Regions from separate parts of the Mesorhizobium sp. M5C.F.Cr.IN.023.01.1.1 genome, predicted to be linked through region 3. Evidence: predicted binding sites of a transcription regulator. Region 3 holds the regulator's gene; each other region holds the start of a gene.
What was found. The regulator PhoB, encoded in region 3, activates phosphate uptake and scavenging genes when phosphate is short. The targets are predictions, from matches to a motif close to TGTCATNNANCTGTCAT.

Region 1 (4,211 bases), on a different contig from region 3:
CTTGCGCGCCTGCACGGCCGCCTCATAGGGCGTCTCGAGGCCGGCTTTCCTGCCGCAGGCCGTTACGGTTGCCAGCGCCGCCAGCAGCGTCAGCGTCACCAAAATCCTGCTTGCGGTCATCGATCCATCCGTCTGAAACTTTTGCCCGCCGCTTTTAGCCGAGTTTTGCTGGCATTGCACCTAGTGTGGTGGATTTGAAGTTCCTGTCATTGATGGCATTCGCGGCAAGGAACTTCAAATCCAAAACCACACTAGAATTCGTCAATTAACTCGTGCGGCTTTTGAATCCGAAATTCGCTCGCCGCGCTGCTCCAACGTGATGCGAATTTCGGATTCGCCGCACGAGCATCACGCCTTGGCGATGTGCTTTTTCCAGTACCGGATCTGCTTCCTCACCTCCGACGGCGCGGTGCCGCCGAAGCTCGTGCGGCTCTTCACCGAACTCTGTACGGCAAGCACCGAAAACACGTCCGCCGTGATGCCGGGGTGAATGGACTGCAAGTTTTCCAGCGGCAGCCTGTCGAGCCTGATTTTCTTCTCCTCGGCCAGCGCCACCGCGCGGCCGGTGACGTGGTGCGCCTCGCGGAACGGCAGGCCGAGCGTGCGCACCAGCCAGTCGGCAAGGTCGGTCGCGGTCGAATAGCCTGACCCGGCGGCCTTCTTCATGGCGGCGGCGTTCACCGTCATGTCGCGCACCATGCCGGTCATCGCCGCCAGCATCAGATCGAGCGTCTCGGCGGCGTCGAACACGGATTCCTTGTCCTCCTGCATGTCCTTGCCGTAGGTCAGCGGCATGCCCTTCATCACCGTCAGCAGGCCGACCAGATGGCCGGTGACGCGACCGGTCTTGCCGCGCACCAGTTCGGCGGCGTCGGGGTTCTTCTTCTGCGGCATGATCGAGGAGCCGGTGGAGAATGAGTCCGACAGCCTGACGAAGCCGAATTGCGGCGTCGACCAGATGATGATCTCTTCGGCCAGGCGCGACAGATGCGTCGCGCAGATCGCCGCCAGCCCCAAGAATTCCAGTGCGAAATCGCGGTCCGAAACGCTGTCCAGCGAGTTGCGCATCGGTTCGCGGAAACCGAGCGCCTTGGCCGTCTGGTGCCGGTCGATCGGAAAGCTGGTGCCGGCAAGGGCGGCCGCACCGAGCGGGTTTTCGTCCATCCGCTCGATGGCGTCGCGAACACGCGACAGATCGCGCGAAAACATCTCGACATAAGCCATGCAGTGGTGGCCGAAGGTTACCGGCTGCGCCGCCTGCATGTGGGTAAAGCCCGGCATCACCGTCGCCGCATGCTCCTCGGCCCGTTCCAGGAACGCCGCGATCAGGCCCTTCAGCGCCTCGGCGATGCGAAAGCACTCGTCCTTGACCCACAGCCTGAGATCGACCGCCACCTGATCGTTGCGCGAACGAGCGGTGTGCAGGCGGCCGGCGGCCGCGCCGATCAGCTCGGCAAGGCGAGCTTCGACGTTCATGTGGATGTCTTCCAGCCTGGTCGAGAACTCGAACTTTCCGGCTTCGATCTCTGCCAGGATCGTGTTCAGCCCGTGAGCGATTTTTTCTTGATCGGCCGCCGAAATAATGCCCGTTTGCGCCAGCATCTCGCTATGGGCGATCGAGCCTCTTATATCCTGCGCATAGAGTTTGCGGTCGAACGAGATCGACGCGTTGATCGCTTCCATGATCGCGGCCGGACCCGAGGCAAACGTCCGCCCCACATCTGGTTGCTGGCCTTCTTGTCGCTCATCGCTATAACCCGTGCTCCGGAGCAGTTTTTAGAAAATGGCAGACGGCAATCGATTTTTCCCGGCCCCGCGCCTCATCCTCGCCGCTTTGGTGGCGGGCGTGCTTGCGGGCGCGGTCGCGGTATATGTCAGCGAGAGCGGTTCTGGCAACAACGCGCCCGCGCCAGTCGACGTTGGCGACAGCAAAAACGATGTCGCCTGCGCCGCCAAGGCCGACCGCGCCAAGACGGTCGCGGCGGCTGCCACCGGCCAGGTCGCAGCACTTTTGCCGGCCGATCCGCCGCAATCGCTGAAGGGCCTTGCCTTCAACGACCCTGGCGGCAAGCCGATGACGCTCGCCGACCATGCCGGCAAGACGTTGCTGCTCAATCTGTGGGCGACATGGTGCGCCCCCTGCCGCGCCGAAATGCCGGCGCTCGACGCGCTGCAAAAAGAAATGGGCAGCGACGCCTTCGAGGTCGTCGCGGTCAATCTCGATGTCGGCGACGACGCCAAGCCGAAGAAGTTCCTCGAGGAAACCGGCGTCGAGGCGCTCGGCTATTACCGTGATTCGACCATGGCGCTGTTCAACGATCTCAAGACGCGCGGCCTGGCGCTCGGCCTGCCGGTCACCATGCTGATCGACGGTGAAGGCTGCCTGATCGCTCACATGAACGGCCCGGCCGAGTGGTCGAGCCCCGATGCCAAGCGGCTGGTCGAGACGGCGCTCGGCAAGTCGGACTAATGCATGTCGCGCAAAAGTGCGCAGCGGTTTTGCGATGGCGACATGCATCAAAACAGAACCTAAAGCGCGTCGCATGAATCCATTCGAACGCGACGCGCTTTAGGCCCCGGCGATTGCCGGTCCTCGTCGCTTTTGTTCGGGTGGTAAGCCGGCTTGGTAATTGCTTTCCATCTACTCTCATATCGAAGCGTGCACCACTTTACGGGGAGATCAAGTTCATCGATCCGCAACAAAACCGTTGTCCAATTGTCATGGGGGGCACATATTGCCCTTTGCGAGAGTGCCCTTTCGCCAATGACAAAACGGGAGATGAAACATGAAGTTCTTCGGCTTCGCGGCCGGTGTCGCCGCCACCTTGACCCTGCTTTCCACCACGTCCGCTTTCGCCGTCACGCAGATCAGCTGGTGGCACGCCATGACCGGCGCCAACGCCGAAGTCGTCGACAAGATCTCCAAGGATTTCAACGCCAGCCAGAGCGACTATGAGCTGGTTCCGGTGTTCAAGGGCACCTATCCGGAAACGCTGAATGCCGGCATCGCTGCCTTCCGCGCTGGACAGGCGCCCGATATTCTCCAGGTGTTCGATGTCGGCACCGGCGTGATGATGGCGGCCGAGGGTGCGATCAAGCCGGTGGCCGAGGTGATGACCGGTGCCGGGATGACCTTCGACAAGAGCCAGTATCTGCCCGGCATCGTCGGCTATTATTCGAAGCCGGACGGCACCATGCTGTCCTTCCCCTACAACTCCTCCTCGCCGATCCTCTATTACAACAGGGACATCTTCCAGAAGGCTGGCCTCGATGCGAACAACCCGCCCAAGACCTGGAATGAGGTGTGGGAAGCTGCCAAGAAGATCAAGGCAAGCGGCGCCGCCTCATGCGGCTACACCTCGACCTGGCTGACCTGGATCCATCTCGAGAATTTTGCGGCGTGGAATGATGTATCGTGGGCCACCCAGCAGAACGGCCTGGCCGGCGGTGATGTCGAGCTCAAAATCAACGCGCCGATTTTCGTCAACCACTTCCAGGCGCTCGCGGACCTCGCCAAGAACGGCACCTTCAAATATGGCGGGCGCACCTCCGAAGCCAAGCAGATCTTCCTTGCCGGCGAATGCGGCATCTTCACCGAATCGTCGGGCGGTCTCGGCGATATCGTCAAGTCCGGCATGAACTATGGCATCGGCCAGCTTCCCTACGACACCGACGCCAAGGGCGCACCGCAGAACACCACGCCGGGCGGCGCCAGCCTGTGGGTCTTCGGCAACAAGTCGGACGAGCAATACAAGGGCGTCGCGACCTTCTTCGCCTATCTGTCCAAGACCGATGTGCAAGAATATCTGCACCAGAAGTCGGGATACTTGCCGGTGACGCTCGCCGCCTACGAAGCGACCAAGAAATCAGGCTTCTATGACAAGAACCCCGGCCGCGAGACGCCCATCCTGCAGATGACGGGCAAGGCGCCGACCGACAACTCGAAGGGCGTGCGCCTGCCGAATCTGCCGCAGGTGCGCGATATCCAGAACGAGGAGTTCGAGAAGATGCTGGCCGGCCAGCAAACCGCTCAACAGGCGCTCGACAATGCGGTCACGCGCGGCAACGCCGCGATCGAGGAAGCGCTAGAGAACTGACGAGATTATCTCGGTTGGTCGATTGGAATATCGCCCACGCGAGCTCGCGTGGGCGATTCCTGGATAGCGAGGGAAATCAGCCTGTCTCCACGCATCGTCTTTCCCAACAAGATC
Region 2 (4,211 bases), on a different contig from region 3:
GGCAGGACGTCGATCGCCCTATCGAAGCTGATTGGCGGAAAGGCCGGCATTTGCAGGCTGCGCGGGATGCCGCCGAAGCGTGTACCGATCGTTTCGGCGGGCAGGGAAAACAGCGCTACGACGAGCGAAGCCAGACCTATGGCGATCAGCATGGCGGGCCATTTCGGCCGCCACCGCTTCATCAGGGCAATGGCGACGATAGTCAGTACGGCGACGAAGGTGGCGGCGACATTGATCGTGCCGGCCGCCTCGCCGATAGCCATCAGCTTCGGCACCAGCGGTCCAGGCTCTTTGCCGGCGAGCTTCAGCCCGAACAGCTCGACGATCTGGCCGGAAAAGATAATGATGGCGATGCCGGCGGTGAAGCCGACGGTCACCGGATAGGGAATGAACTTGATGTAGGTGCCAAGCCTGAGATAGCCGATGGCGAGCAGGAAGATGCCGGCCATCATCGTCGCCAGCAGCAACCCGTCGACACCGACCCGCGCCACCGTTGCCGCCACCAGCACGATGAAGGCGCCGGCCGGCCCGCCGATCTGGAAGCGGCTGCCGCCGAGCGCCGAGACGAGGAAGCCGCCGATGATGGAGGTGTAGAGCCCGCGCTCCGGCGTCACGCCCGACGCGATCGCGATCGCCATCGACAGCGGCAGCGCGACGATGGCCACGGTCAGTCCGGCGATGGCATCGGCCTTGAAATGCTCTGATGTGTAGCCCTCGCGCAGCACCGTCACCAGTTTCGGCGTGAACAGTTCGGAAAATGTTGGCCGCGCCGGTTGATGAATTGCCCGCCGATCCATGGACTGCCTTCCGCTCCTGATGCAGGTTGCTCAAAGTGGGGCAACGACATGCATAAAAACCAAGGCGGCGAGATCGTCGGCAGGACTGTCGGCGGTCGCCGTCGCGACTTTTATCGACTCAGCCTGGCGGGTTCTTCGGCACGATCGGCTTGAGGCGCACGCCCCTGCCGCCGCGCTCGCTGGCCTGGTTCTCGCCGATCAGTTCCACGCCGGCCTCATCGAGGGCCTGGATGACCTTCATCAGCGTGTCGACTACGCCCCTGACGACGCCGTCGCTCGCTTCCATGCGCTGGATGGTTGGAAGCGAAACCCCGGCGCGCTCGGCGAGCGTCTTCTGATCGATGCCGGCCAGCGCCCTTGCGGCGCGCATCTGCGCGGCAGTGATCATCGGCTAAAAACCCCCGTCTGAGTCTCCAGCCCATGTATAATATCATCATTGTGATGGTTCAAGCATCACGATGCACATGTCAGACATGCGCGCCATACCATTTTGCGTCCTGCAGAGCCTGCGCGCCAGCTAGGACAGCAGGCCCCAGCCGCTGCAACTTCGAGGAAAATTAGCGCAGCGTCGTTCTGAACGGCCGTTTCAGGCGCCGTCGGGCCGCCCGCGCCATCGCTGTAACGCCCATGCGGCCAGCCAGCACAGCATCGCCCAGGCGAAGCCGGCGCACCACCCGGCCAGCACGTCGGATGGCCAATGAACGCCGAGATAGACGCGGCTGATGCCGACCAGCAGGGTCGTCAGCACCGCCAGTGCCAGCACATAGATCTTGGTCGTTCGCCCAGGCAGGAAGCGCGACGCCATGCTGCCCAGCGTCAAATATGTCACCGCCGACAGCATCGCGTGGCCGCTCGGAAACGAAAGCGATGCCACGTCGGCGAGATGCGAGACCAGATCGGGGCGCGGCCGGTCGATTCCGAGCTTCAGCGTACTCGACAGGGCCTGCCCGCCCGCCACCGCGACGAGGACGAGAAACGCCGGTCCCGGCCTGTGGATCAGCAGCAGATAGACGATCACGGCGGCCGTGATCAGCACGAGCACGCTGGCGCTGCCGAGGCTGGTGATGTCGCGCATCGCCCCTTCCAGCCATAGCGGTCCGATCGGATTGTCGGGCTGGCCCGCTTCACGGAAGGCGAGCAGGATTTCCGTATCGAAGGCGTGCGGCGTGGTGTCTCGCGCCACCTCCATCAGTTCCTCGAATCCCCAAAGTCCGCCGGCGAGGACCAGTCCGGCCAGCAGCACCGGGAATTCGAGCCAGTTGAACAGCTTGCTTGCGGTATTCTTCATCGGCCCTCGCAGTTACGGCCTTTGCAGATAGGGACCGAGCGTGATCAGCGCCACCGCTGCGACGGCGAGCACGATGCCAGTGCCCTGCAACGCATTGACGCGCTCGCCGAAGAACACCAGTGCCACCACGTTCACCGATACCAGCTGGATCACCGCCGACAGGCTGAACGACACCGACATGCCGAATTCACGGATCAGCCTCAGCATGATCAGATTGCCCGCCGAATAGAGCGCCAGCGTCAGAACGATCTTGCCGAGGCTCGGCGCCAGTCCCCATTGCTTGGCCGCCGTCGCCGCCAGCAGGAAGATCACCGTCGAAATGCCGAGCTGCCCCAGTCCCCAGAAACTCACTTTTTTCCCTCTCGACGCGGTCCTTCCACGCTTGCCGCAGATGTTGTTTCCGAAGCTCGGGTCGCGGTCAAGCGAGGCTGATCATGGACACGAAATCGGGGCTGGAAATTGGCCGGCAATGTCATCAAACTGTGATCTGCCGGCGATACGCGGTCAGTCAAGCAGCACGCTCAAGCCATCCCAAAGAAAGCCAGAGGGCAAGCCCATGACAGAACATCGCTCCCCAAACGCCCATTTCCGCACCAGCCTGCTCGAGGAAAACGGTGGGCCGGGAGCCAATCCCACCGACAACCAGACGATGGGCGAGATCATCGCCGCGCGGTTCTCGCGCCGTGGTTTCCTGCAGGGATCGCTCGCGGCAACCGCCATCGCCGCCACCGTCAGCCCGCTGGCGCTGATCCTCGCCGACGATGCCCGCGCCGCCGGCGGCTCGGCCTTCAGCTTCGACGAGGTCGAGGCAGGCGTGGACGACAAGCATCATGTCGCCGCCGGCTATGACGCCGACGTGCTGTTGCGCTGGGGCGATCCGCTGTTTGCCGATTCGCCGGAATTCGATCCAACAAAACAGTCGGGGCAGGCCCAGGAAAGACAGTTCGGCTACAACAACGACTATGTCGGCTATATCCCGATCGACGGCTCGGCCGAGCATGGTCTGCTGGTGGTCAACCACGAATACACCAATCCGCATCTGATGTTCCCGGGCCTCGTCACCATCGTCGAGGGCGAGGCCAAGCAAGCGCCGCTGAGCAAGGAACAGGTCGATATCGAGATGGCCGCGCATGGCGGCACCATCGTCGAGATCCGCAAGGTATCAGGCAAATGGCAGGTGGTGCGCGACGGCAAGCTCAACCGCCGCATCACCTCGAATACCGAGATGGCACTGTCCGGCCCCGTCGCCGGCCACGACCGCGTCAAGACAAGTGCCGATCCGACCGGCACAAAGGTCTTCGGCACCGTCAACAACTGTGCCGGCGGCGTCACGCCCTGGGGCACCTACGTCATGGCCGAGGAAAACATACACGGCTATTTCTCGGGCGAGCTGCCAGAAGGCCACAAGGAGGCCGCCAACTACAAGCGCCTGGGGATTCCCGAAGGCGCCTATGAATGGGGTGCGCATTACGACCGCTTCGACATCGGCAAGGAGCCGAACGAGCCTAATCGCTTCGGCTGGATCGTTGAGGTCGACGTCAACGATCCGACCTCGGTGCCACGGAAGCGCACTGCCATGGGCCGCTTCAAGCATGAGGGTGCTGAATCGATCGTCGCCAAGGATGGCCGTGTCGTCTTCTATCTCGGCGACGACGAGCGCTTCGACTATGTCTATAAATTCGTCACGGCCGACAAGTTCAACGCCGAGGACCGCGCCGCCAACATGAATCTTCTCGACGACGGCACGCTCTACGTCGCCAAATTCGCCGAGGACGGGTCGATCGAATGGCTGCCCATCGTCTTCGGCCAGGGGCCGCTGACGGCGGAGAACGGCTTTGCCAGCCAAGCCGACGTGCTCATCGAGACGCGCCGTGCCGCCGACCTGCTCGGCGCCACCAAGATGGACCGCCCCGAGGACATCCAGCCCAATCCGACGACCGGCAAGGTCTACGTCATGCTGACCAACAATTCGAAGCGCAAAACGGACCAGGTCGACGCCGCCAATCCGCGCGCCGAAAACGCCTTCGGCCACATTATCGAGATCGTCGAGGACGGTGGCGATTTCACTGCCGCCAAGGGCAAGTGGGAAGTGCTGTTGAAGTGCGGCGATCCCTCAGTGGCCGAAG
Region 3 (4,211 bases):
GAGACCAAGGCGAGTGAGACCGTTTCGCTGAAACGTGGCCGGCCGCAGGTTGGCCTCAGCCTCAATCCGGAAGCCGCTACGGTATTGGCCGTCGTGTTGTCGCTGAATTTCCTGTCGGTCGCTGTCATCGACTATGCCGGACAAGTGGTCGCCGAGGAACAGCGCCGGCTGGACACGCTGACCATGTCGCGCGACGAGCTGATCGACGAATGTGTCGCCATCGTCCGGCGCCGGCTCGAAGACCCCGACCTCGACGTCCAAAGCGTCGCCCGCATCGCGCTGGCGATCCAGGGTATTACCGATTCCCATGCGCGCGCCATGTTGTGGTCGCCGATCACGCCGCAGACGAACATCGCCTTTGCCGACATTCTGGAACGCGAGTTCGGCATCCCGGCCATCATGGAGAACGACTGCAACATGATGGCCGTGGCGCTGCGCTGGCGCGACCCGGATCGCTACCGCGACGATTTCATCGCCATCCTGCTCTCGCATGGCATCGGTATGGGGCTGGTGCTGAAGGGCGAGCTGTTCACCGGCACCCATTCCTCAGGCGGCGAATTCGGCCACATGATTCATCGGCCGGGCGGCGCGCTTTGCCGCTGCGGGCGGCGCGGTTGCGTCGAGGCTTATGCCGGCAACTACGCTATCTGGCGCAACGCAAGGCAATTGAGCGAGAACGCCGAGCCGGTCGCCGATGTCAGCGACGCCGAGATGCGGGCACTGGCGGCCCGGGCGCGCGAGACGGACGGACCGGAGCGCGAAGCCTACCGCAAGGCCGGCGAAGCGCTCGGCTTCGGGCTCGGCAGCCTGTTCGCGCTGATCGATCCGGCCCCGGTCGCAATGGTCGGTGCCAGCGCTGCCGCCTTCGACCTGATCGAGCCGGCCCTGCGCGAGGCCATCGCCCAGACCGCCGGCGGCCAGCATTCGGGTTCGATTTCCTTCGACACCGAGCCGAACGAACTGCCGCTGATCCGAGAAGGCTGCGCCATGCGGGCGCTGAGCTTCGTCGACCAGGAGATCTTCGCGCCGAGCATCCAGGCACGAGCCGGCTCGGTCGGAAAGAACGTGGCTTGAATTCGAAGGCAGGGATCCCCGGATCGCGACTTGGGGTGTGTTGAGATTCAGGTCAGGCCGAGTCGAGAATGGTGGGTTCCGAGAACCGGAGCGGAGCGCACTTTTGGGTACGCGAGCACCGGAAAGCGCAGGAAGCCGCCGTTCGCAGGTCGGCATCACCTGAATATCAGCACATCCCTAGTCTTCCCTGATCGCATAGCCCGCGCCGCGGATGGTGCGGATGACATCGGGCATGCGACCATTGTTGACCGCCTTGCGCAACCGGCCGACATGGACGTCCACCGTGCGCTCGTCGATGTAGATCGTCTCGCCCCAGACATTGTCGAGCAACTGGCTGCGCGAGAAGACTCGACCCGGGTGCCGCATCATGAATTCGAGCAGCCGGAATTCGGTCGGCCCGAGCCGGATCTCGCTCTTCTTGCGATAGACCCTGTGCGATTCGCGATCGAGCATGATGTCGCCGACCTTCAGCACGCTGGACAGTACTTCCGGCTTGGCGCGGCGCAGCAGCGCCTTGACCCTGGCCATGAATTCCGGTGTCGAGAACGGCTTGACCAGATAGTCGTCGGCTCCGGTGGAAAGGCCGCGCACCCGGTCGCTCTCCTCGCCGCGCGCGGTCAGCATGATGATCGGCAGCCGCTCGGTTTCGGGACGCACCCGAAGGCGCCGGCAAAGCTCGATGCCCGAAACCGCCGGCACCATCCAGTCGAGCACCAGCAGATCGGGCACGTTTTCCTGCAGCCGGATTTCGGCCTCGTCGCCGCGCGTCACAACCTCGACCTGATAGCCTTCGGATTCCAGATTGTAGCGGAGGAGGACGCCCAGCGGCTCTTCATCCTCCACCACCATGATGCGCGGCGCGATCATCGGCCGGTCACTCCTGTCATGTCGCCGGCGCCGACATCGTCGTTTCGTCGAGCTTCGGGCGATCCGCCGGCAATTGCTGCCCGGTCACGACAAAGTAGGCGTTTTCGGCGATGTTGGTGACATGATCGCCGATACGCTCGAGATTCTTGGCGCAGAACAGCAGATGCGTGCAGGCGGTGATGTTGCGCGGATCCTCCATCATGTAGGTCAGGAGTTCGCGAAAAACCGCCGTGTATTTCACGTCGATCTTCTGGTCGTCGGCGCGCAGTTCTTTCAACGCGCCGGCATTGCGCGACACATAGTGCTCGACCACGCCGCGGAGCTGCTCGAGAACGAGATCCGCCATCGCGTCGATGCCGTGCGACAGATTACGCGGCGTGGCGCTCTGCCCGACTGCGCTGACCCGCTTGGCTATGTTCTTGGCCAGGTCGCCGATGCGCTCGAGATCGCCGGCCATGCGGATTGCGCCAACCACGGCGCGCAGATCTTGTGCCATCGGCTGCCGCTTGGCGATCAGGGTGATCGCGCTATCGTCGAGTTCGCGCTGCCGCGCATCCATGATGGCGTCGTCCGAGACAACACGCTGCGCCATCGCATTGTCTGACGCAAGCAACGCGCGGATCGAGGCTGCGACCATCGCGGCGGCGAGCTCGTCCATGTCGCGGATCAGCCTGTCGATGTGCTCCAGTTCCTCGTCGAAAGATGCGACGGTGTGTTCACCCATGATCCTGTCCTCGTGTTCGAAATTCGCCGGACCGCTCAGCCGAACCGGCCGGTGATGTAGTCCTGGGTGCGCTTGTCGTCGGGATTGGTGAACATCTTGTCGGTTGCGCCCTCCTCGACCAGGTAGCCGAGATGGAACATCGCCGTGCGTTGCGACACGCGCGCTGCCTGCTGCATCGAGTGGGTGACGATGACGATAGTGTAGTTCTGGCGCAGTTCGTCGATCAGTTCCTCGACGCGGGCCGTGGCGATCGGATCGAGAGCCGAACAGGGCTCGTCCATCAGAATCACTTCCGGCGACACGGCGATGGCGCGCGCGATGCACAGGCGCTGCTGCTGTCCGCCGGAGAGACCGGTGCCCGACTCGAGCAGGCGATCCTTGACCTCGTTGAACAGACCGGCCTTCTTCAGGCTCGATTCGACGATGCCGTCCAACTCGGACTTGCTCCTGGCCAGGCCGTGAATGCGCGGACCGTAGGCGACGTTTTCATAGATTGACTTCGGAAACGGGTTCGGTTTCTGGAAAACCATGCCGACGCGAGCTCGTAGCTCGACGACATCGATTTTCGGGTCGTAAACATCCTCGCCGTCGAGCGTTATCTTGCCGCTCACCCGCGCGATATCGATCGTGTCGTTCATTCGGTTCAGGCAACGCAGGAAGGTCGACTTGCCACAGCCCGATGGGCCGATCAACGCCGTCACCTGGTTCTCGCGGACATCGAGATCCACGTCGAACAGAGCTCGCTTCTCGCCGTAATGAACAGAGACCTTGTCGCCCTTCATCTTGATCGAAGGGGCATTGGTTGCGCTGCTCAGTTTCTGTTCGACGCCGGCTTCCGTCATGATGTTCATATCCTCTACCCCTTACCAGCGCCGCTCGAAGCGCCTGCGCAGTATCACCGCAATGGCGTTCATGATGACCAAAAACAGCAGCAAAATCAAAATCGCCGCCGAAGTCTTCTGCTGGAATCCAGCTTCCGGGAAATCCGCCCACATGAATATCTGCACCGGCAGGATCGTCGCGGGATCGGTGAAGCCGCCGGGAATGTCGACGATGAAGGCGACCATGCCGATCATCAGCAACGGCGCGGTTTCGCCCAGCGCATGCGCCATCCCGAGAATGGTGCCGGTCATGATACCCGGCATCGCCAGCGGCAGGACGTGATGGAATACGGTCTGGACCTTGGACGCTCCGATGCCGAGCGCCGCCTCTCGGATCGACGGCGGCACGGCGCGCAGCGAAGCGCGCGAGGCGATAATGATGATCGGCAGGGTCATCAGCGCCAGCACCATGCCGCCGACCACCGGGGCTGAGCGCGGCATGCCGAAGAAATTCAGGAATACGGCAAGTCCAAGCAGACCGAAGACGATCGAAGGCACCGCCGCCAGATTGTTGATATTCACTTCGATGATCGTCGTCAGTCGGTTCTTGGGGGCAAATTCCTCAAGATAGATCGCCGCCGAAACGCCGATCGGGAAGGCGATGGCGAGCGTAACGATCATGGTCAGGAACGATCCGACGACCGCGCCCCAGACACCGGCCAGTT

Region 1: ugpB (sn-glycerol-3-phosphate ABC transporter substrate-binding protein UgpB) is a predicted target of PhoB. The motif match lies at 2,707-2,723, and genes of this name have one in related genera.
Region 2: EOA78_RS05130 (PhoX family phosphatase) is a predicted target of PhoB. The motif match lies at 2,556-2,572, and genes of this name have one in related genera.

What each region holds. Positions count from the first base shown of each region.
Region 1 is NZ_RZSU01000036.1:26,671-30,881, forward strand. Features, by position in the region: gene EOA78_RS16420 (hypothetical protein) at 1-120, opposite strand, end outside; partial or broken gene argH (argininosuccinate lyase) at 349-1,748, opposite strand; gene EOA78_RS16430 (TlpA disulfide reductase family protein) at 1,784-2,470, shown strand; gene ugpB (sn-glycerol-3-phosphate ABC transporter substrate-binding protein UgpB) at 2,787-4,097, shown strand; gene ugpA (sn-glycerol-3-phosphate ABC transporter permease UgpA) at 4,179-4,211, shown strand, end outside.
Region 2 is NZ_RZSU01000007.1:84,771-88,981, reverse strand. Features, by position in the region: gene EOA78_RS05150 (SulP family inorganic anion transporter) at 1-797, opposite strand, end outside; gene EOA78_RS05145 (helix-turn-helix transcriptional regulator) at 916-1,185, opposite strand; gene EOA78_RS05140 (phosphatase PAP2 family protein) at 1,384-2,085, opposite strand; gene EOA78_RS05135 (hypothetical protein) at 2,098-2,436, opposite strand; gene EOA78_RS05130 (PhoX family phosphatase) at 2,642-4,211, shown strand, end outside.
Region 3 is NZ_RZSU01000008.1:99,853-104,063, reverse strand. Features, by position in the region: gene EOA78_RS05835 (ROK family protein) at 1-1,074, shown strand, start outside; gene phoB (phosphate regulon transcriptional regulator PhoB) at 1,252-1,941, opposite strand; gene phoU (phosphate signaling complex protein PhoU) at 1,958-2,665, opposite strand; gene pstB (phosphate ABC transporter ATP-binding protein PstB) at 2,701-3,516, opposite strand; gene pstA (phosphate ABC transporter permease PstA) at 3,529-4,211, opposite strand, start outside.